DNA from 4 places in the Streptomyces sp. NPDC006458 genome. Region 3 is predicted to be linked to each of the others. Evidence: riboswitches for the same ligand, from Rfam matches in the RefSeq annotation. Region 3 holds a riboswitch; each other region holds the start of a gene.

The links. A riboswitch is a leader RNA that binds a small molecule or an ion and turns the genes downstream of it on or off. The one in region 3 is predicted to bind cyclic di-AMP.
Positions count from the first base shown of each region.
Region 1: it holds a riboswitch for cyclic di-AMP, as region 3 does, so the genes downstream of both, ABZZ79_RS19370 (M23 family metallopeptidase) here and ABZZ79_RS25350 (transglycosylase SLT domain-containing protein) in region 3, are expected to answer to the same signal.
Region 2: it holds a riboswitch for cyclic di-AMP, as region 3 does, so the genes downstream of both, ABZZ79_RS30005 (NlpC/P60 family protein) here and ABZZ79_RS25350 (transglycosylase SLT domain-containing protein) in region 3, are expected to answer to the same signal.
Region 4: it holds a riboswitch for cyclic di-AMP, as region 3 does, so the genes downstream of both, ABZZ79_RS26735 (peptidoglycan DD-metalloendopeptidase family protein) here and ABZZ79_RS25350 (transglycosylase SLT domain-containing protein) in region 3, are expected to answer to the same signal.

Region 1 is NZ_JBEXPR010000013.1:112,450-118,103, reverse strand. Features, by position in the region: gene ABZZ79_RS19385 (GNAT family N-acetyltransferase) at 1-93, opposite strand, end outside; gene ABZZ79_RS19380 (HPr family phosphocarrier protein) at 307-588, shown strand; gene ABZZ79_RS19375 (GntR family transcriptional regulator) at 803-1,498, opposite strand; gene ABZZ79_RS19370 (M23 family metallopeptidase) at 1,883-2,647, opposite strand; cyclic di-AMP (ydaO/yuaA leader) riboswitch at 2,660-2,823, opposite strand; gene ABZZ79_RS19365 (pitrilysin family protein) at 3,061-4,449, opposite strand; gene ABZZ79_RS19360 (pitrilysin family protein) at 4,446-5,654, opposite strand, start outside.
Region 2 is NZ_JBEXPR010000026.1:66,747-72,400, forward strand. Features, by position in the region: gene ABZZ79_RS29990 (NlpC/P60 family protein) at 1-815, opposite strand, end outside; gene ABZZ79_RS29995 (hypothetical protein) at 1,275-1,628, shown strand; gene ABZZ79_RS30000 (tellurite resistance/C4-dicarboxylate transporter family protein) at 1,606-2,622, opposite strand; gene ABZZ79_RS30005 (NlpC/P60 family protein) at 2,888-4,066, opposite strand; cyclic di-AMP (ydaO/yuaA leader) riboswitch at 4,074-4,232, opposite strand; gene pcrA (DNA helicase PcrA) at 4,463-5,654, shown strand, end outside.
Region 3 is NZ_JBEXPR010000019.1:125,234-130,887, reverse strand. Features, by position in the region: gene ABZZ79_RS25365 (M56 family metallopeptidase) at 1-322, opposite strand, end outside; gene fahA (fumarylacetoacetase) at 527-1,738, opposite strand; gene ABZZ79_RS25355 (HAD family hydrolase) at 2,078-2,902, shown strand; gene ABZZ79_RS25350 (transglycosylase SLT domain-containing protein) at 2,976-3,446, opposite strand; cyclic di-AMP (ydaO/yuaA leader) riboswitch at 3,452-3,631, opposite strand; gene ABZZ79_RS25345 (CocE/NonD family hydrolase) at 3,902-5,654, opposite strand, start outside.
Region 4 is NZ_JBEXPR010000021.1:69,038-74,691, forward strand. Features, by position in the region: gene ABZZ79_RS26730 (SGNH/GDSL hydrolase family protein) at 245-1,030, opposite strand; gene ABZZ79_RS26735 (peptidoglycan DD-metalloendopeptidase family protein) at 1,235-2,272, opposite strand; cyclic di-AMP (ydaO/yuaA leader) riboswitch at 2,277-2,442, opposite strand; gene ABZZ79_RS26740 (tyrosine-protein phosphatase) at 3,083-3,880, shown strand; gene ABZZ79_RS26745 (DUF6126 family protein) at 3,959-4,078, opposite strand; gene ABZZ79_RS26750 (XRE family transcriptional regulator) at 4,075-4,701, opposite strand; gene ABZZ79_RS26755 (aspartate aminotransferase family protein) at 4,853-5,654, opposite strand, start outside.

The sequences.
Region 1 (5,654 bases), on a different contig from region 3:
GATGGGGCGCACGCGCGCGGTGCCGCCGTCGCGCAGCACCACGTCGGCCTCCCAGTGGTCGGGGTACTCCTGCCGGTCCGGCGCGCTCTGCATGGGCCCCAGCGTACGGCTCGCGTACGACAACGGCGCGGGGCAGTCTGTGGAGGAAACACGCCGGGCCGAGGCCGCGGTCCGGCGACCGCGGCGGTATGGGACGGAGGGCCGTTCCCCGTCCCCAGGGCCACGGGACGGAGGACCGTTCCGGGCACCCCGCACAGTGTGGAACACTGGTCTAGACAACCCTGAGAAAGTGAAGGGCAGCATCACATGGCTGAGCGCCGCGTCAACGTCGGCTGGGCCGAGGGTCTCCACGCCCGCCCCGCCTCCATCTTCGTCCGAGCCGCCACGGCCGCAGGCGTCCCGGTGACGATCGCCAAGGCCGACGGCAACCCCGTCAACGCGGCCTCCATGCTGGCCGTCCTCGGCCTGGGCGCCCAGGGTGGCGAGGAGATCGTGCTCGCCTCCGACGCCGAGGGCGCGGCCGCCGCTCTCGACCGTCTGGCGAAGCTGGTCTCCGAGGGTCTTGAGGAGCTTCCCGAGACCGTCTGAGCGGCCCGAGCAGCTCACCCCGAAGCCGCGTCACCCGTCCGGGCGACGCGGCTTCACCGTTTCCCGGAACGGCACCAGAATTCATCGAAGAGAGGCGAGGGAATTCCCCGGGCATGCCTTTGAGCGCACAGCCGGAATTATCGGCGCACGCGAAGAAGGGCAGCGGAAAGACACCTCCACCACGAATATCTCCTCTTTGTATACGGTGCGCTTGTTAATGCCGCAGGCCCGACATGTTTACGGAATGTTGCGAAGTCCTCACCCGGTCGCCGCGGTCCGCCGATCCGGGAATACGCAGCCGGTGCGCCGCGCTCGCCCGTTCGGCGTGCAGCGCGGTGATCGCCCGCGCGCGTTCGCTGTCGCCGCGCGCCACGGCGTCCACGATCGCGCCGTGCTCGGCCCAGGACTCCACCGGACCGGCCGGCGGCTCCACGGAGTACATCCAGGCGATCTTGTGCCGCAGCTGGGTCAGCACGGAGATCAGGGCGGGGCTGCCGGAGGCCTGGGCGAGCGTCTCGTGGAACCAGCTCCCCAGGGACCGCAGATCGTCGCTGCTGCCGCGCCTGGCTCGCTCCTGGCCCAGTCGCACGAGACCGCGCAGCACCTTCAGATGGGCCTCGGTGCGCCGCTGGGCGGCCCGGGAGGCGCCGAGCGGCTCCAGCAGCATGCGCATCTCCAGGAGGTCCGCCGCCTCCTGCTCGGTGGGTTCGGCGACGCAGGCGCCCGCGTGCCGCCGGGTCACCACGAACCCCTCCGCCTCCAGCGTGCGCAGGGCCTCCCGGACGGGGACGCGCGAGACGCCGTAGCGCCGCGCCAGGACGTCCTCGGTGAGCCGGCTGCCGCGTTCGTAGACACCCGCGATGATGTCGTCCCGGATCGCCGTGCACACCGAGTGCGCCGGAACACGCATGACCGACCTCCGCATTAATCCCCATGAAACGTCGACGATTGACGTGTGTTCAGCGACTCTATTGCAATCACGCCGCATTTCCGAAGGCAGGCCGGAATCCATGAATACTTTTTGGACATACGACCGTCCCGGACAGCCGAATCGAACGCTCCGGCGACGGGCGGCGAACACGCTGACGACGGGAGCGAGGCTCCCTCGACGGGATCGGGACTCCGGGCGGCAGGAACGCCGAAAGCCCCGGCCGTGACGGCCGGGGCTTTCGGGACGAGATGCGCGAGTGACGACTAGCGCGGATCACTACATATGCGGATCACTACGTACGCAGGTCGCGGCGTCCGCAGGTCATGACGTACACGGGTCGCGACGTACGTGCCGGTGCGGGGATCAGAGGTTCACGCCGTGCGAGCGCAGGTAGGAGATCGGGTCGATGTCCGAGCCGTACTCCGAGGTCGTGCGCGCCTCGAAGTGCAGGTGCGGGCCGGTGACGTTGCCGGTTGCGCCGGACAGGCCCAGCTGCTGGCCCGGGACGACCGTCTGGCCCACCGAGACGGCGATGGAGGACAGGTGGCCGTACTGGGTGTAGGTGCCGTCGTGCATCCGGATCACCACCTGGTTGCCGTACGCGCCGCCCCAGCCCGCCTCGACGACGGTGCCCATGCCGACGGCCTGGACGACCGTGCCGCTGGCGGCGTGGAAGTCGACACCGGTGTGACTGCCGGAGGACCACACGGCGCCGCCCGTGCGGTAGCCGGTGGAGACGTAGGAGCCGGCGATCGGCGACACGAAGGTGTTCAGTCGCTTGCGCTCGGCCTCGCGGGCGGCACGCTCCTCGGCCTCACGGGCCGCCTCGGCCCGTGCCTCGGCGCGCTTCTTGGCGGCGGCCTCGGCTCGCTGCTCGGCGAGCGCCTCCTCGGCGGCCTGCTTCTGCGCGGCGGCCTGGGCGTCGATCTGGTCGGCGACGCTGTCGCCGATGGTGACGACCGGCAGCAGGCCCGTCTGCTCGGCCTCGGGCTCGGCCGCGAGAGCCGGTGCGGCCAGGGTGCCGATGACGCCGGTGGTGGTGAGCGCCGCGACGCCCGCCGCGCGGACGGTGCCGCGCTGCATCCGGCTGGGACGACGATGCTTCCCGGTGGCGCGGGTGAACGCCATGTAGTGGCTGGTCCTTTCCTTCCCTCTCGCCTACCGGGTTAGCTGACGGGTTCGGAGCAGGAAGGTCTCCTACGGACCCCCTCGCCTGAGCGCGGGCGTCCGATTCACCCCAGGGACTGCGATGGGTCCCCGGCTCCCCTGGCTCGCGCCGTGGGGGGACTCGGCGATGACTGTCCGGTGCCGCGGATGCGGCGCACTGCCTGACGAACAGCCCGCATGACGCTAAGGGGCCGGTCTTTCAATCCTCAAACCGATCAGAGGTTTTGTAGCGCACGCCACAGGGCAGAAGGGCTCCCTCTCCCGCAATCCCTCACCAATTCAGACAAAAACGGGCCCTGGTGACGCTCCGGTCACCAGGGCCCCACGCGCGCTTGACGTGAATCTCACCGCCACGCGCGCGTGCCCGCACGTCCCTACTCGGCCGTCACGACGGTGACTTCACCGATCCCGAGGGCCTCGACCGGCTCCTTGATCTGCGCCGCGTCACCGACGAGGACCGTCACCAGCCGGTCCACCGGGAAGGCGTTCACGACGGCCGCCGTGGCCTCCACCGTGCCGGTGACGGCGAGCTGCTGATACAGCGTCGCCTGGAAGTCGTCGGCCAGGTGCTGCTCGACCTGGTCGGCCAGCGTGCCCGCGACGGCGGCGGCGGTCTCGTACTTCAGCGGCGCCACACCGACCAGGTTCTGTACGGCGACGTCCCGCTCGGCGTCGGTCAGGCCCTCCGCCGCCAGCGTGCGCAGCACCGTCCACAGATCCGCCAGGGCGGGGCCGGTGTTCGGGGTGTCGACGGAACCACTGATGGCCAGTAGCGACACGCCCGAGCCGTCGGGCGCGGAGCGCAGCACCTGGCCGAACGACCGCACGCCGTAGGTGTAGCCCTTCTCCTCGCGCAGGACGCGGTCCAGGCGGGAGGTGAGGGTGCCGCCCAGGCAGTACGTGCCGAGCACCTGCGCGGGCCACACACGGTCGTGCCGGTCGGACCCGGCGCGGCCGATGAGCAGCTGGGTCTGCACGGCACCGGGCCGGTCCACGATGACGACCCGGCCGGTGTCGTCGGCGGTCACCGCGGGGACCGGCCGGGGCGCGGCCTTGGAGCCCGTCCAGGCGCCCAGGGTGTCGCCGAGCAGGGCGTCCAGGTCGATGCCTTCCAGGTCGCCGACGACCACCGCGGTGGCGGTGGCGGGGCGCACGTGCCGCTCGTAGAAGGCGCGCACGGCCGCGGAGTCGATCGCGGTGACCGTCTCCTCGGTGCCCTGGCGCGGGCGGGACATGCGCGAGGCCGTCGGGAACAGCTCCTTGGAGAGCTCCTTGGCCGCGCGCCGGCCCGGGTTGGCCAGCTCGTGCGGGATCTCGTCGAGGCGGTTGCGCACCAGCCGCTCGATCTCGCTGTCGGCGAAGGCGGGCGCCCGCAGCGCGTCGGCGAGCAGGCCGAGCGCCTTGGCCAGCCGGGAGACGGGGACCTCCAGGCTGAGGCGGACGCCCGGGTGGTCGGCGTGCGAGTCGAGGGTGGCGCCGCAGCGCTCCAGCTCGGCCGCGAAGTCCTCGGCGGAGTGCTTGTCGGTGCCCTCGGAGAAGGCGCGGGCCATGATCGTCGCCACGCCCTCCTGAGCGGCCGGCTCGGCGTCGAGCGGCGCGTCCAGGAGCACCTCGACGGCCACCACCTGCTGGCCGGGGCGGTGGCAGCGCAGCACCGTCAGGCCGTTGTCGAGGGTTCCGCGCGCGGGCGCCGGGAACGCCCAGGGCCGGGCCTCGCCCGCCTGGGGCTGGGGGTGGAAGTCCATGGTGGCGAGCTCGCTCACTTGGCCGTCTCCTCGTTCTTGTCGGCACCGGCCTCGACGGTGGCCTCGGCCTCCGGGTCCTCGGGGAAGTCCTCGTCCTCGGTGTGCTGCGCGGACTCCGCGGACAGCGGCTCGTAGACGAGCACCGCGCGGTTGTCGGGCCGCAGCCGTGCCGCGGCGACCTCGCGGACCTCCTCTGCCGTCACCTCCAGCACGCGCTCCACGGCGGTCAGGGCGAGCTGCGGGTCGCCGAACAGCACCGCGAAGCGGCACAGTTCGTCGGCGCGGCCGGCGACCGTGCCGAGCCGGTCCAGCCACTCGCGCTCCAACTGCGCCTGGGCGCGCTCCATCTCCTCGGCGGTCGGCCCCTCCTTGGCGAACCGGGCGAGCTCCTCGTCGATGGCGGCCTCGATGACCGGCACCTCGACGTCCCCGGAGGTCTTGACGTCCAGCCAGCCCAGCGAGGGCGCCCCGGCCAGGCGCAGCAGACCGAAGCCGGCCGCGACGGCCGTACGGTCACGGCGTACCAGCCGGTTGTACAGGCGTGAGGACTCGCCGCCGCCGAGGACGGTGAGCGCCAGGTCGACGGCGTCGCACGCGCGCGTGCCGTCGTGCGGCAGCCGGTAGGCGGCCATCAGGGCCCGCGCGGGGACCTCCTCCTCGACGACCTCGCGCAACTGCTCGCCGATCACGTCGGGCAGTGTGCCGTCGCGCGGGGCGGGCTTGCCGTCGTGGGCCGCGATGGTGCCGAAGTACTTCTCGATCCAGGCGAGCGTCTGCTCGGGATCGATGTCGCCGACCACGGACAGGACCGCGTTGTTGGGCGCGTAGTACGTGCGGAAGAACGCGCGCGCGTCCTCCAGGGTCGCCGCGTCCAGGTCGGCCATCGAACCGATGGGCGTGTGGTGGTACGGGTGGCCCTCGGGGTAGGCGAGGGCGGTCAGCTTCTCGAACGCGGTGCCGTAGGGCACGTTGTCGTAGCGCTGGCGGCGCTCGTTCTTGACGACGTCGCGCTGGTTCTCCATGGACTCGTCGTCCAGGGCCGCCAGCAGCGAGCCCATGCGGTCGGCCTCCAGCCAGAGAGCGAGTTCCAGCTGGTGGGTGGGCATGGTCTCGAAATAGTTGGTGCGCTCGAAACTGGTGGTGCCGTTGAGCGAGCCGCCCGCGCCCTGCACCAGTTCGAAGTGGCCGTTGCCCTTGACCTGTCCCGAGCCCTGGAACATCAG
Region 2 (5,654 bases), on a different contig from region 3:
AAGGCGTTGGGGCCGGTGGCGCCCCAGACGTAGGGGCTGCCGAGCTTGCTGTACGCGTAGGAGACGGCGGCCGAGGCGCGTGAGGTGGGGGCGGCGGGCGCGGCGGCCGAGCCGGGTGCCCACAAGGGGTCGCGGGCGGTCGTCGCGTCGCGCGAGGCGCGGGCCGGGTCGGTGGCGGTGCCGGTCGCGCTGAGGCGGCCGCGCTCCTCGGCGGTGAGCTGGGACAGCAGCCTGCGGGCCGTTTCCAGCTTGCCGGTGACTGTCGTGCGGTGCCGTTTCAGCTCTGCCTGGCGCGACTTCAGCGAGGTCAGCTGGATCCGTGCGGCGCCGCGCAGCTGCTCGATCTCGCGGAGCTGTTCGCGGACGCGGTGCACGGCGGCGGACTGGCGGTCGCCTGCGCGTTCGGCGAAGGCGGCGTGGTCGAGGAAGGTGTCGGGGTCGTCGGACAGGGCGAGGCGCAGGGCGGGATCGAGGCCGCCCTGGCGGTACTGGGCCGCGGCGATCGAACCCAGGGCGTCCCGGGCCGCGTTGAGGCGGTCCTCCTCACGGGCCGCCTCGTCGCGCAGCTCCTTGAGCCGCTGCTCGGCGGTGTCGGCCTTCTCCTTTGCGCCGTTGTACTTCTCGGTGGCCACCTCGGCCTCCTGATACAGCTTGTCCACCCTGGCCTTGACCTGTGCCGGGGTCAGTTCCGGGGCGGCCTGTCCGACGCCCTCGAAGGCGGTCGCGCCGGCGGCCCCGGCGAGGGCGAGGGTGGCCGCGGTACGGAGGGTGTTGCCGCCGACGAAGCGCTGTCTGGACTTTCGGTGCGCTGCCACGTGGACCTGCACGTCCTTTCCTGTGCCCGCCGGGATGTCCCCGCGGGGCGCGGGGACCGTACGGCCGCCAGGGGGAGCGGCGTGCGGGGCGCCGGGTGACGTCCCGCGGGTCCGGCGGCGCCCGCACAGGGGGAGCGAGTGCCGCCGGACCTTCTCGGCGGTGGCGTCCGGCTGCCGCCCCTGGCCCGGGCGGCGGTGGGGAGCCGGTCACCTGGAGCAGGACGTTAGACCCGAGAGTGACGACTCGGTAACGCGATGTGCGGAAGTGCCGGGAGCGGACCGGTAGGTGACCGCATATGACCGGGGACTGGGACCGGGGCGCTCGACTTCACGGACTGCGATGACCGAAGTCGGTGTTCCGGGGCCCGTGGGCGAGGCCGGGTGCTATGGAACGCATATATGCAGGGGCGGGCAGGCCGGTGTGAGAGGGCGGGCGGGCCCTGGTTAGGCTCCGGCCTCATGGACGTACTCATCCATCTCTTCGTGGGCCTGCACATCATCGGCATCGCCTCGCTCCTGGGCGGCTTCCTCACCCAGATGAAAGCGATGGGCCGGGGCACCGCGCGCTTCGTCCCGGCGATGCTGCACGGCGCCCTGACGATGCTGGTCACCGGTGTGATCCTGGTCGGCCTCAACCAGGCCGACGACCAGCCGGTGAACAACATCAAGGTGGGCGTGAAGCTGGCCCTGCTGATCGTGATCCTGGGCCTCGTCTATGTGAAGCGGGACGAGGAGACGGTGGACAAGCGCCTGTTCGGGCTGGTCGGCCTGCTGACCACGGTGAACGTCTTCATCGCCGTGCTCTGGACCTGACCCCTTCCGAAGCGTGCCGCGGGGCCCGGTCGCCGCGCAGCTCGGCCCGCGCCGCCGCGACGGCCAGGACGGCCACCGCCAGCCAGACGGCCATGGCGATCCACAGCAGCACCTGCCCCGGGCCCTTGAGCCACGGGATGTCGACGGCGGCGGACACGGACAGCATCGCCGCCGCCGTCATGCCCATCGGGAAGACGGTGCACCAGCGTCTGACGTCGTAGCCCGGCCGCGGCCACCCCACCTCGGCGGCGAGCAGGACCGCGTAGCAGGCGACGTCGAGCACGAGCAGGGTGAGGGTGACCGAGCGCAGGACGTCGAAGTCGTCCTCGTTCCACAGGTAGAGCCGCGCGCTGTCGGCGGCGATCAGCTTCGACCCGGCCAGCGCGGAGACGGCCAGTGCGCCGCCCGCGATCCAGTGGTCTCCGGCTCCCTCGGTCACCTGGCGCAGATCGAAGCGGGCCAGCGCGAAGCCGTACCCGACCAGGCCGCACCAGAACAGCACCATGGCGGCGCGCGCGAGCCAGCCCACCGCCTCCGCCCCCGCCAGGGTCGCCCCCAGCACGGCGAGCCCCTGCGTGGCCACGCAGCCCAGGAACACCGCTCCCGGCATCCGCTGCTTCCAGTGCCCGACCACGTCCACCAGCAGCAGCGGCCACAGCAGCGCGGCCAGCGCCAGCAGCGCGTAGGCCAGGGACTGCCAGCCCAGCGTGGAGAAGCGGGTACCCAGCACGGTCGTCGCGGCCACCGCCGTGAGCGCCGCCGGGGACCCCGCCTCGTCGAGCCACCGCTGCCGCTCCCGCAGCAGCCGTACGACGAAGTCGGCCGCCAGTCCCAGCCAGGCGAGGCAGGCCAGGACGAGCAGGATCCGCGACAGCGCCTCGTAGCCGGACAGATGCAGTCCGACCGACAGGATGCCGGTCGCCATCACGGCGGCCCCGGCCGCGGGCGGACGCCGCGCCCACCAGGCGCGCAGGGAAGTGGTGGTACCGGGCATGCGCCCGATGCTAGGAACCAGCCCGCGCCGCGCACGCGGGCCACGCGCGCAGGCGCGGACGAATCCAAGCGGTCCCGCCGAACAGCCCACACCGGCCGCGCCCGGGCCCGCCTCCGCCCACGCGCGCGTGCCGGGCGCACGGCCCTTCACGCGCGCGTGCCGAAAGGAAACGACGCCCTCACGCGCGCGTGAGGGCGGAAACGATGCCCTGCACGCGCGCGTGGCGAACCGTTCGGCCCTCACGCGCGCGTGCCGCGCTCGTTCGTCAGGCCGGCCGCACCACGCTGTGGATCGAGGACTCGCCGTCGTAGTAGATCGACTCCTCGCGGACGTAGGCACCCGGCTTCGGGGCGTGGATCATCATGCCGTTGCCGATGTAGAGGCCGACGTGGCTGATGTCGTCGTAGAAGAAGACGAGGTCGCCGGGCTGGGCGTCGGCCAGGGAGACCGTGGTGCCCGCGCCGACCTGGTCCCAGGTGGTGCGCGGGAGGTCGACGCCGGCGGCCTTCCAGGCGGCCTGGGTGAGGCCGGAGCAGTCGTAGGAGTCGGGCCCGGTCGCGCCCCACACGTACGGCTTGCCGATCTGGGTGCGGGCGAAGGCGAGCGCCTTGTCGGCCTTCGAGGAGTACGAGGAGTCCGGCGCGGGCGTGGACGGCGTCTCGGAAGTGGAGGGCGACGGGCTCGGCTCCGCCTCCTGCTGGGCCGCGGCCTCGGCGGCCTCCCGCTCGCGCTGCTCCTCGGCCTGCTGCGCGGCGAGCTCGGCGGCCTTGCGGGCGGCCTCCTCGCGCTGCTTCTCCTCGATGGCCGCGAGCCGGGCCTTCTCCTCGGCGGTCAGCTGCGACAGCAGCTCGCGCGCGTCGGAGAGCTTCTTCTGGACGGTGGCCTTGGCCGTCTTCAGCTCGGTCTGCGAGTCGGTCAGCGTCGCGAGGCTCTCGGTGGCCTCACGGCGCTTCTCCATGGTCGCGGACTGCTGGGTGACGTAGTCGTCGACCGCATCCTTCTGACGGCCGGTCAGACGGTCCATCAGCTGGCTCTGGTCGAAGTAGTCCTGCGGGGTGTCGGCGAGCAGGAAGGTCGCCGTGTCGGGCGCGGCGGCGCCGGTGCGGTACTGGGCGGCGGCGAAGGAACCGAGTTCCTCGCGCGCCTCGTTGAGCTTCTGGGTGCGCTCGGCCACGTCGTCCAGGAGGGTGTCGACGCGCTTGCGCTGCTTGGTGGTCCGCTCCTTGGCGGAGTTGTACTTCTCGGTCGCCGACTCCGCCTGACGGTAGAGATCGTCGACCTTCTTCTCGACTTCCTCCAGGCTCGGCCGGTCGTCGTCCGAGGGGGCGGCGTTGGCCGTCTGGGACAGCAGGGCCACGGAGGTGAGGGCCGCCGTGGCCAGGGCGGGGGTCCGTATGCCTGCGACACGCGTCCCGGCGGGACGCGGCTTGCGGTGCGACGCCAAGAGAGGCGACTCCTTCCATCGGCCGCCTACCGAGTTAGCTGTCGGGTTCGGGCGGGTGGTTCGGAAGGGTTGCCCTACGGCTCGCTCCCGTGCGGGAGTGGGCCGATTCACCCCGGGATCGTTGGGTCCCCGGCTCCGGGCGTACCGGACTCGGCGGAGGCGGTACGGCCCGGCGTCGTTCGCCGGAGGGGGTCGTACGGCCTGCCCGGAACCGTAGCCAACTCGTGTGGTGCGTGTGAAGGTTGGTGGGTGATATGCCCGATACATTTTTGTGACCTCGACCTGGGCGGTCCGGTATCGGCGCTGGCGGTGTCAGCGAGGTCACGTAGGGTGGCGGCCGGGGAGTTCCCGGGACGGCAACCGGTTGTCAGTGGGGCCGCCTAGACTCGGAGAGCGATGAGCAGCCTCTTTGACGACAGCTTCCTGGCGAACCTCCAGGCCCCTCGCGGGCACGAGGAGGAGCACCCGCCGCCGCCCGAGGACGAGCATGCTCCGGAGCCCGTTCCGGAGGATCTGTTCGGCGGGAAGTTCGACGTGCCCCCGGACCGGGACGAGTACTACCGCGACGGCGCCCCGCGGCCGGTGATCGACGCGGCGGCACTGCTGGACGGGCTGAACGACAACCAGCGGGCCGCGGTCGTCCACTCCGGCTCCCCGCTGCTCATCGTGGCCGGTGCCGGCTCCGGCAAGACCCGTGTGCTCACCCACCGCATCGCCCATCTGCTCGCCGAGCGGGACGTGCACCCGGGCCAGGTCCTCGCGATCACCTTCACCAACAAGGCCGCGGGCGAGATGAAGGAGCGCGTCGAGCAGCTCGTCGGCCCGCGGGCGGGCGCGATGTGGGTGATGACCTTCCACAGCGCGTGCGTGCGCATCCTGCGCCGCGAGTCCAAGAAGCTCGGCTTCACGTCGTCCTTCTCGATCTACGACGCCGCCGACTCCAAGCGACTGATGGCCCTGGTCTGCCGCGACCTGGACCTCGACCCCAAGCGCTTCCCGCCGAAGTCCTTCAGCGCCAAGATCAGCAACCTGAAGAACGAGCTGATCGACGAGGAGGACTTCGCCGCCCAGGCCGCCGACGGCTTCGAGAAGACCCTCGCCCAGGCCTACGCGATGTACCAGTCACGGCTGCGCGAGGCGAACGCCCTCGACTTCGACGACCTGATCATGACGACGGTCAATCTGCTGCGCGCCTTCCCGGACGTCGCCGAGCACTACCACCGCCGCTTCCGGCACGTCCTGGTCGACGAGTACCAGGACACCAACCACGCCCAGTACGCACTGGTGCGCGAGCTGGTGGGCACCAGGGAGCACCCGGTCGACGTACCGCCCAGCGAGTACGACGTGCCGCCCGCCGAGCTCTGCGTCGTGGGTGACGCCGACCAGTCGATCTACGCCTTCCGCGGCGCGACCATCCGCAACATCCTCCAGTTCGAGGAGGACTACCCGGACGCGACGACGATCCTGCTGGAGCAGAACTACCGCTCCACCCAGACGATCCTCTCCGCGGCCAACGCGGTCATCGAGCGCAACGAGTCCCGCCGCCCCAAGAACCTGTGGACCAACGCGGGCGCGGGCGCGCAGATCA
Region 3 (5,654 bases):
TCGCGGTGGTCCAGGCGGCCCCGCAGGCCAGCAGGACGGTGATGGCGGTCGCCCAGGGCGGGGCGGCGGAGAGGTCGTAGGCGGCCGTGACCTCGGCGGGTGCCGGGGCGAAGACATGGACGCGGACGGTCTGGAAGACGGCGGCGGCGCTCAGCGTGAGAGCGGCGAGGCAGCACAGCAGGACGGTCGCGACGAGGCACTGCCACACCCACAGTGCGACCACGGGCTCCCGCTCGGGCCAGGCGGCCCGGGTCAGCGCGCGGGGAACCGGCACGGCGGCCGTCAGGGCGAGAACGCCCAGCAGGAGCAGGCAGACGGTCATGCCACGGGCTCCGGATCCTGATCGGGAGTAGGGCGGGTGTGCGGTGCCTCGGTGTGCGCGCGGGGGATCCGCTCGCCGCCAGTATGACGGCGGCGAGCGGTGTGCGTAAGGAATCGGGCGGGAGGGGATCCGGGAGCGGCCGGAGCCCGCCCGCTCCCGGACCGCCCGGCCTCTGCGGATCCCGGTTCAGTCCGCGAACCCGGTTCAGCCCGCCACGATCCGCCCGGTGACCTCGCCCAGGCCCACCCGGACGCCGTCCGGGCCGGGGGCCCAGGCCGTGAGGGTGACGATGTCGCCGTCCTCCAGGAACGTGCGCTTGCCGTCGGGGAGTTCGAAGGCGTCGCGGCCGTTCCAGGTCAGCTCCAGGAGGGAGCCGCGCTGGGCCTCGGCAGGGCCGCTGACCGTGCCGGAGCCGTAGAGGTCACCGGTGCGCAGGGAGGCACCGTTGACGGTCATGTGGGCCAGCTGCTGGGCGGCGGTCCAGTACATGGTGGAGAAGGGAGGTTCGGAGATGAGCTGACCGTTGACCGCCACGGAGATGCGCAGGTCGTAGCCGTAGGGCTCCTCGTCGGCGTCGTCGAGGTAGGGCAGCAGGGGGTGGGTGCGCTCCGGGGCGGCGACGCGGGCCTCCTCCAGGGCCTCCAGCGGGGTGATCCACGCCGACACCGAGGTGGCGAAGGACTTGCCGAGGAAGGGGCCGAGGGGGACGTACTCCCATGCCTGCAGATCGCGGGCGGACCAGTCGTTGAGCAGGCACAGACCGAAGACGTGGTCGCGGAAGCCGGCCAGCGGCACCGGGCTGCCCATCGTGGACGGCGTGCCGACGACGAAGCCGACCTCGGCCTCGATGTCCAGGCGCACGGACGGGCCGAAGACCGGGGCGGGGTCGGCCGGGGCCTTGCGCTGGCCGGAGGGCCGTACGACGTCGGTGCCGGAGACCACGACCGTGCCGGAGCGGCCGTGGTAGCCGATCGGCAGGTGCTTCCAGTTCGGGGTGAGGGAGTCCTCGGCGTCGGGACGGAAGATCTGGCCGACGTTGCGGGCGTGGTGCTCGGACGCGTAGAAGTCGACGTAGTCCGCGACCGTGAAGGGCAGGTGCAGGGTCACCGAGTCGAGCGGGTGCATCAGGGGCTCGACGGTCTCGCGGTAACTGGGCACCGTCACCCACGCGGTGAGCGCGCGCCGGACGTCCGACCAGGCGGTGCGGCCGGCGGCCAGCAGCCGGTCCAGGGACGGCTGGGCGAGCAGCGCGGCGTAGGGGGAGCCGAGGGCCCGGGCCGCCGCGCCCGCGTCGAGGACGTGGTCACCGAGCCGGACGCCGACGGTCCGCTCGTGCGGGTCTCTGGTGGAGAACACGCCGTACGGAAGGTTGTGCGGACCGAAGGGGTCGCCCTCGGGGACATCGAAGGGGGGCATGCGGTTCTGCCTCACTCTCGTGCGTGCCGTGTGCGGTGCCGTGCGCTCGCGTGCCGCGCGTTCGGACGGCACGTGACTGGGCCACACGTTACGGCCGAGCCGACCGGCGTGGTCAGGCGGAGCCACCGGAGATTCCCGGCCGCGTCGAAGCACGTCGAAGCCTGTCGAACCGCGTCGAACCGTGCCGGGCCACCGTGCCCGACGATCCGGTCGGCCCCACTTGGGGGTGAAATGCCTGAGCGCGAAAGGGAGTTGAAGAGGCGTGTGAGCTCGAAGAGGCGCATGGCGTAGTCCGGATCACGCGGGGTCGCAGGGGCGCGGTGTCCGTATTCTCTGATCATGGCCGCACCCACCGAATATGCCGACCGCACCGCCTTCTCGCTCGTCGCCACCGATATGGACGGCACGCTGCTGCGCGGCGACGACACTTTCTCCGACCGGTCGCGTGCCGCTCTGGCGCTGGCGGAGGCCGCCGGCGCCCGGCATCTGGTGGTGACCGGACGGCCGGCTCCGAGGGTGCGTCCGCTGCTGGAGGAGCTGGGCAGTACGGGCCTCGCGGTGTGCGGACAGGGCGCGCAGCTCTACGACGCCGGTGCGGACCGGCTGTTGTGGTCCGTCACCCTGGACCGGGAGCTGGCCGAGACCGCGCTCGGCAAGATCGAGGCCGAGGTGGGGCAGGTGTACGCGGCCGTGGACCAGGACGGCGTCGACGGTCTCACGCTCATCGAGCCCGGCTACACGATGCCGCACCCCACCCTGCCCGCGCTGCGCGTCGAGCGCCGGGACGACCTGTGGTGCGAGCCGATCAGCAAGGTGCTGCTGCGCCATCACGCCCTGGGGGACGACGAGTTGGCGACGGTCGCGCGTTCGGTGGTGGGTTCGCTGGCCACGGTCACCATGTCGGGGCCCGGCACGGTCGAGCTCCAGCCGTGCGGTGTCACCAAGGCGACCGGCCTGGCGCTGGCGGCCCGGCATCTCGGCCTGAGCCCGCGGGACACCATCGCCTTCGGGGACATGCCCAACGACATCCCCATGTTCGACTGGGCCGCGTACGGCGTCGCGATGGCCAACGCCCACCCCGAACTCAAGGCGGTGGCGGACGAGATCACCCGCTCGAACGAGGACGACGGCATCGCCGTCGTCCTCGAACGGCTCTACGGCTGACTTCCGATTGGATCCGGGTGAATCCGGGTCAGGTCGGATATATCGCTCGGATCGTAGGAGTCGGCCGGAGAGATCAGTAGGCGCCGAAGACGTTGTCGATGGAGCCGTAGCGGGCGGCCGCGTAGTTGCAGGCGGCGGTGATGTTGGCGACCGGGTCGTACGGGTCGAACGCGGTGCCGGGCACGTGGTACGCCGCGAAGGTCGGGTCGATGACCTGGAGCAGGCCCTTCGAGGGCGTGCCGGCGGCGGCGTTGGAGTCCCAGTTGTTGATGGCGAGGGGGTTGCCCGAGGACTCGCGCATGACGTTGCGGTAGATGCCGTCGTAGGTGCCCGGGATGCCGTGCTGGGCCATGACGTCGAGCGACTGACGGATCCAGCCGTCGAGGTTGCTCGGGTAGACGGTCGCGGCCGTCGTGGCCGTGGGGGCGGCCGAGGCGGTGGTCGCGCCGACGATCGGCAGCGCGAGCACGGCGGCGCCGACACCGGCGGCGGCGAGGGCACGGGCGAGACGGGGGCGGCGGTTGGCGTGCGAGTTCGCAGGCATGGGGGTGTTCCTCTCCGGCGCCTGCGAGGTGAGCTGTCGGGTTCGGGCGGAAAGGTGCCCGGCCGTGCCCGTTTCGGACATGGCTTCACCCCGAGCCGTACCGCGCCTCGTACCTGGTACGACGTTCGGTCCGGCGACCTGCCTGGGTCCCCCGCTCCTGCCGCTGCATTGGTCGTCGGATGCTGTGGGCGGCGGCAGGATTCGGCGTCCGCCCGGCTGGCGGAACGTATGCGACAGCGCATGACCGAAACAAGTGCTGAATTCACACAAAGAACCGACCCGGCATGATCCAAACCCTTTGGTGCACTTGATCCTTTTTGGCGGTTTCCGCGCAATCGCAGGGCGGGGAGCCCCTCGTGGCGTCCGGGAGGGCGGTCCGGTGTGCGGCCCCGGCAGTGAGCCAACTCACCGCCAGCGCAAGAGCGGCAATTCGGACATCAAGCCCCAACTCCGTCTCAACCGACCGTCCGTGGGATCCGCTTCTCCCAGGTGCGGTGGAACACCACCTCGCCGCCCTCCGTGCAGACCACCTCGTCGGAGGTGACGAAGTCCGCACCCTCGCAGGCGATCTCCGAGCGGACGCGGACCGTGACGTCCCAGGACAGGTCGGGCCGGTGCAGCCGGACCGACCACCTCGCGCGCGTGCGGGCGGACAGCGGGTCGTCGGCATGGATGGCGCAGGTCTCCAGCGCCTCCTGGGTGACGTCGAGTCCGTCGGGGTACGCGCGCGTGCCGTCCGGGCACGGGTCGGTCTCCAGCCGCCACTCGCCCTCGGCCACGTCCCGCACCACCAGCCGTTCGGGCCGTGGCTCGTCCAGCGTGGCCGGATGGCTCACCCCGAGCGGCTCGGCCTGCTCCGGCTCCGCGAAGCCGACCTCCTCGCGCACCTCCCGGCTGCGCACCGGCAGCTCCAGGGTGCTCCCCGCCGGGTCCAGGGCGAATCCGGCCGCCGACCCCGGCCGGGGCCAGACCCAGGGCCAGTACGCCGAGGACACCGCCAGCCGGATGCGGTGGCCGGGCGGGAAGGCGTATCCGGTGGCACCCAGCTCGAAGGACACCGGCTCCTGGGGCAGGCCCGCCGCCAGGCTCAGCACTCCCCGCGTCACCAGCGTCGACGACCCGTCCGGCGCCACGTCGCACAGCCGGGCGGCGACCTGCCCGAGCGGCTCCTCGCCGGTCAGCCGCAGCCGCACCCGGGGCAGCCCCAGCACCCAGGTCTCCTCGCCCACCTCGAACTCGAAGCACGCCGACCGCGCGTCCTCCTCGCGCTGGTCGGGCGGCAGATCGGCGTCGTGGCCGACGGGCCGGAAGCGTCCGGCGTCCAGGCCGGTGTGCATCGGGGACCGTACGGCGACGGGGGCGCCCTGGAGGGCGTACGTCACCTGGGTCACGTTCGGCGAGGGCCAGCCGGGCTCGCCGGCCCAGCGGCCGGGCAGTACGGCCTGGACCGTGGCCGGGCGGTGCGAGTCGACGACGTACGCCCGCAGCGGCGGGTCGTCGAGCACGCCCGTGTCGGTGTCCTTGAGCCAGTGGTCCCACCAGCGCAGGGTCTCCTGGAGGAAACCGACGGCCGGGCCGGGCGGCAGGCCGCGGTCGGGGTACTGGCCGCACCAGGGGCCGATCAGCCCGCGGACCCGGTCGCCCGGGAGGCGTTCCATCAGCCGGAGCACCGCGTCGCGGTCCGGGTCGTGCCAGCCGCCCACGGCCAGGACGGCCGCACGGATGCCGTTCCCGTCCGCCCCGTTCCCGTCCGCCCCGGTCCCATCCGCCCCGGACCCGTCCGGCTCCCCGCTCGGGCCGGCGTGGTCCGCGCGCCCCCCGTCAGGGGGCCACGGGGCGCCCGTGACCTCGCGTTCCAGCCGGCCGGAGGCGAAGGGCTCGACCGCTTCCAGGCGCTTCAGCCACAAGTCGCGCCAGGCGGGTCCGACGTAGCGCGGATCGGGCGGGCGGGTGACCAGGGCGAGCGCCGCCGCGCTGCGCGACAGCAGATCCTCGGCCCCGGGGGAACCCCCGAGGGAGCGCGGTTCGTTGTCGGGGTGGTCGAGCGGGGAGCAGACCGCGACGACCGCCTTGAGCGGCTCGGGCGCGAGGGCCGCGATCCGGAGGGAGAGGGTGCCGCCGCGGAAGATGCCGAACGCGCCGACCCTGCCGTCGCACCAGGGCTGCGCCGCCAGCCAGCGCACCACGTCCGCCCCGTCCGCCGCCTCC
Region 4 (5,654 bases), on a different contig from region 3:
TACGCGGGCCGACCCCCGCCACGACCCTCGCCCAGACAGACCCGGGCCACGCCACGGGCCGCCGACGGAAGCACGGCGGAACGTGGACAGGTACCCAGCCGGGTCCGAAGCCACCGCCCCGGACCCGGAGGCGTCCCCCGGGTCCGGGGCGGCGGAACGCGGGCCCCGGGTCGCCCATGGTCCAGCGCGTGGTTCGCCGGGGCTCCGGGGGCGCGAGCTCCGCGCCCCCGGCAGGGGTCGGCCGTCAGGCCACCTTGCCGATCCGGAGCCTGATGTCGTCCGGGCTCAGGGCGCCCTTGGCCGTGACGTGGTCGCCGGAGGACTCCCCGCGCAGGCGGCGGCCGATCCAGGGGACGAGGTACTCGCGGGCCCAGTGGACGTCGTCGCGGCGGACCTCGAGCGTGCCGCGGGGCGGCAGGGTCGGCCAGGGCTGCTCGGGGTCGGCGGGGACGTCGACGCCGAGGGTCTGCCCGGCGCGCAGGGCCACACGGGTGTGGCCCTCGGGTGAGAGGTGGAGCCGGTCGTCGTCCCAGGCCCGGCGGTCCTGGACGGACTTCAGGGACCACAGGTCGAGGACCGGGCAGCCGTACCGGTCGGCGACGGCCCGGACATGCCCGTTGTACGTGGCGATCTTTCCGCGCAGGTGCTTGAGCAGCGGGACGCCGCGGGTGTCGAAGCCGGTCGTCACCAGCACCGTGCCGGCCGCCTCGGTCAGCGCGGCGATCGCCCGCTCGAAGCGCTCGGCGACGTCGTCGGGGTCGGTACCGGGCCGGAGGATGTCATTGCCGCCCGCGCAGAAGGAGACCAGGTCGGGGGCGAGTTCCACGGCCCGCGGCAACTGGTCCGCCATGATCTGGTCGAGCAGCTTCCCGCGCACGGCGAGGTTGGTGTAGTCGAAATCGCCCTCGGGCCGCCGGTCGGCGAGCAGTACCGCGAACCGGTCGGCCCACCCCACGAACGCCCCGTCGGGGCCGGGGTCGCCGACGCCCTCGGTGAAGCTGTCCCCCACCGCCACGTACGACCCGATCACTGATCTGCTGTCGTTCTTCGAATCGTCTGCCACGTCGGACCATGATTCCCCTTCGAATGTGACCTACGCGACCGTAGGCAGGGGTTGACGGACGGTGAGATAAGCCACTGGTCAAGTCTTGGCATCCGCGGAATAACTCCGGACACGGCGAAGGCCGGACCCGGGGATCGGGGTCCGGCCTTCGGCGGTTGAACGGCAGGGGTGTCAGCCGATGGCGACACCGTGCGAGCGGAGGTAGGAGATCGGGTCCACGTCCGAGCCGTAGTTCGGGGTGGTGCGGATCTCGAAGTGCAGGTGCGGGCCGGTCACGTTGCCGGTCGCACCGGAGAGGCCGACCTGCTGCCCGGCGGTCACGGACTGACCGGCCGAGACGGAGAACGAGGACAGGTGGGCGTACTGGGCGTAGTAGCCGTCGGCCAGCCGGACGACGACCTGGTTGCCGTACGCGCCGCCCCAGCCCGCGGAGACGACGGTGCCCGCGCCCACGGACTTCAGCGAGGTGCCGGTCGGGACGACGAAGTCGGCGCCCGTGTGGTACCCGCTGGACCACATGCTGCCCGCCACGCGGTAGGCCGTGCCGACGCCCGCACCGGAGACGGGGGCGCTGAAGCCGCTCGCCGTGGTGGTGGTCGTCTGGGCGTCGGTGGACTCGCCGGAGGAGGACTGCTCCGCGGAAGCCTCGGCGGGCTTCGGCGACTCGGCGGGCTTCGGCGACTCGGCGGGCTTCGACGGCTCGGCGGGCTTCGACGCCTCGGCGGGCTTCGACGGCTCGGCGGGCTTCGGCGACTCGGCGGGCTTCGGCGAGGACTGCTGCGGCACGGCCGGCTTCGCGGACCGGGCCTCGGCCGCCTTCTTGCCGAGCGTGAGCTTCAGGCCGGGGTGGATCAGCGACGGGTCGCCGCCGACGGCCGCGCGGTTGTCCTCGTAGAGCTTCTGCCAGCCACCGCTGACCTTCTGCTCCGTGGCGATCTTCGAGAGATAGTCGCCGGCCTTCACGGAGTAGATGCGCGGGGCCGACTTCGCCGCGGCGGCCTTCACGGCGGCCTTGAACTGCACGGCGGACTTCTCGACCGTGACGGCCGACTGGACGGCCTGATGGGAAACGGTCTGCCCGGTCGCGGCGTTGGCGCCGCCGGCCGCGAGCAGCGGGAGGGCGAGAGCGGCGCCACCGGTTCCGGCGACGGCGAGAGAACGGGTCAGGCGCAGGGCCTTGGGACGACGGTGCTTACCCTTCACGGGCATGTCGAATTCCTCTCCGGCGCCTGCGAGGTGAGCTGTCGGGTGCGGACTGGAGATGTCCGGTCGCGCCGAGGCGCGGCTTTACCCCAAGCCTGAGATCCGGAGACCGGAAACAGGCGGATGTACCTGTGGGTCCCCCGCTCCTGCCGTGCACGGATGGGTTGGTGCGGGCTCCGGTCGGCGGCAGGATTAGGCATCCGTCCGGATCGGTGGCGAACGTAAGCGAGCAAGACGCAAAGGGACAAGCAAGAGTTTCCGCCCGAAGCGTGAGTTCTTGATCCCTTCGGGAGTTTCCCGGTCACACTCCGTGCAATATGACCTTGTCGGGTTTCTCAAATGCCCTTGAAAAGCACTTCGATTACGTGAGCATGACGAACGACTCACGGTCACCGATATGACGCTCCTCACGTGACATCTCTCCAGGTGTCTTTATTCCAGCGCGAGTTGGAATGAAGGCACCAATTCGGACAGAAGGCCCAGATGCGACGCGGCCAGATAACTGCCACATCAAGACCGCCGGCGGCATTGCCGGCGATGAGGCGCCTTGGAGAACTTCGCCCGTTTCAGACCTTTCGTACCTTGTGACCCGATTTGACCCAGGGTGCTGTCCCCCGACGCCGCGAAGTGAGCCCACTGAGGTGCTGCTTCCTCCCCGTACCCGAGCAGGCCTGACAACCGCACGGGCCCGCACCTCACGACAGGCTGCCGAGATCCCCCGGGCGTCAACTCGTTGCCTCAGGAAGCCATGTCGTATCGTCGTGAGCACGCCCGTCGACGAGCCGCGCCGAAGGGTCCGACCGGGAGGGAGCCCCCGTGACGCAGCAGGTCCCGTCCACCGAGCCCGAGCTGGCAGGCGTGCGCAATTTCCGTGACGTGGGCGGACTGCCGACGGTCGACGGGCGCCGGGTGCGCCACGGCGCGCTCTACCGCAGCGGCCACCTCGCGCACGCGACCGCGGAGGACACCGCCTTCCTCTCCTCCCTCGGTCTGCACACGATCTTCGACTTCCGCAACGGGGCCGACCATAAGCTGGAGGGCCCGGACGTCGACCTGCCCGGTGTGCGCAACGTCAATCTGCCGCTGAGCGACCCGGCCGACGGCGCCGAGTTCTGGAAGATGGTCCGCGACGGGAACCTGGACCAGCTGCGCTCGATCCTGGCGGACGGCAAGGCGGCCGACCGGATGATCACCTCGTACCGCACGATCATCCGCGAGCGCACCGGCGAGCACTCACGCGTACTGCACGCCCTCGCCGAGGACAGCGTCCCCGCGCTGATGCACTGCGCGGCGGGCAAGGACCGCGCGGGCCTTTCCGTGGCCGTCACCCTGCTGGCCATCGGTGTCGAGCGCGACGCGATCCTCGCCGACTACCTGGAGTCGAACGCCAAGCACCGCCGCTACAAGGTGCGCCGCAACGGCGACTCCGTCTCCGCGTACTCGCCCGAGATCATGGAGCTGCTCAGCCCGCTGTTCGACGCCCGCGCCGAGTACCTCACGGCGGCGATGGAGACCATCGAGGAGACCTGGGGCGGGGTCGACGGCTACCTGGAGCGAGGCCTCGGCATCGCGCCCGAGACCCGCGAGCGGCTGCGGGACCGGCTGCTGGACTGACCCGGCCGCGTCACGGCCACCGGGCCCGCCCCGCGAACAGGGCCCACGCCCCCTGGGGAACGGGCCCGAAGGCGCCCCCTACTTCGCGCCCACCGCGAACAGCAGATACAGGAACCCGGCGAAGACGTGCCCGGCCGCGATGTAGATGAGCAGCCGCACCCAGAGGGTGCGGGGAAACTTCTGTTCGATGTCGCTCATGGCATGTCTCCCGTCATGGGTCCCAGGCACAACGCGGCCGTGGGGCTCTGCAGCAGGGTGTGGAGGAAGAGGAGGTCGACGCCGCCCGCGTCCTCGGCGGCGATGCGGTGCGGGGTCAGCGAGTCGAAGTGCGCGCTGTCCCCGGGGCCGAGCAGATGGGTGGTGTCACCGAGACGCAGCCGCAGCCGCCCCTGGAGGACGTGCAGCCACTCCTCGCCGGGATGCACGCGCACGATGTCGCCCTGGGAGCCGTGCGGCACATGCACCCGCAGGGCCTGCATGCCACGTCCGGGCGCCCCGGCCTGCCAGTAGGTCCAGCCGCCCGCGCGGGTCGGCTCCATGCCGGCGGCGCGCACAACGGCGTCCCGGTCGGCGACCGTCTCGCCGAGCAGCTCGGAGACGGTCGTACCGTAGACACGGGCGAGCGCGAGCAGCATCGGCAGCGACGGCTGGCGCTGCCCGGTCTCCAGCCGGGACAGATGCGCGGGCGAGAGTCCGGCGGAACGCGCCGCGGTCTCCAGGGTGAGGGAGGCGCGGCGGCGCAGGGCGCGCAGCTGGGGCGCGACTGCGGGCAGGTCGGCCGCGGTCCCCTCCGGGACGGGCCCGGTCTCAGGAGAGCTCATGGCCTCCATTGAGCCGCATTCTTGCCTCTACGGCAAATCTCTTGCCTCAGAGGCAAATGCTCGGGGCAACGCCTTCAGAGGCAGCCCCGCCCTCGCACTGGCGGGCGGCCCACGCCTTCAGAGGCGGTCGCGCTCTCGCGCAGGCGGCCCCTCAGCGGTTGGCCACCGCCTGCTTCACCAGGGTCTTCCCGAAGTCCCACATCAGCCCGCCCCCGCTGTGCGCGTCGTCCATCACCTCGGTGAACGCGTCGACGAACCGGTCCACCTCCCGCTCCCCGACGACCAGCGGCGGGATCAGCTTGATCACCTCCAGATGGTCACCGGAGACCTGGGTGAGGATGCGGTGCCGCTGGAGCAGCGGTACGACCACCATCTGCGCGAACAGGCCCTTGCGGGCGGCCTGGAGCATGGTCCAACGGCTGCGCAGCTTCAGCGACTTCGGCCGTCCGAACTCGATGCCGATCATCAGCCCCCGGCCGCGGACGTCGGCGAGCAGCTCGTACTTGTCCACCAGCGCGCCGAGCCGGGACTTCAGCAGCTCTCCGGTGGCCCGCGCGCCCACGACGATCTGCTCGTTCTCCATGACGGACAGCACGGCCAGGCCGGCCGCCATGGCCTGGGCGTTGGAGCCGAAGCTCGCCGAGTGGACGAGGACGCGGTCCATGGACGAGTAGACCTTCTTGAAGATCCAGTCCTTACCGAGGGTCGCGCCGACGGGCACATAGCCGCCGGACAGCGCCTTGGCCACGCACACCAGGTCCGGCTCCACGCCGTCCTCGTGCTGGTAGGCGTAGAAGTCGCCGGTCCGGCCGAGGCCGGTCTGCACCTCGTCGGCGATGAGCAGCGCCTTGTGCCGGTGCAACAGCTCCTGTGCGGCGCGCAGATAGCCGGGCGGGCTCTCGTGCACGCCCTTGCCCTGGATCGGCTCGACGATGAGGGCCGCGACGTCCCCC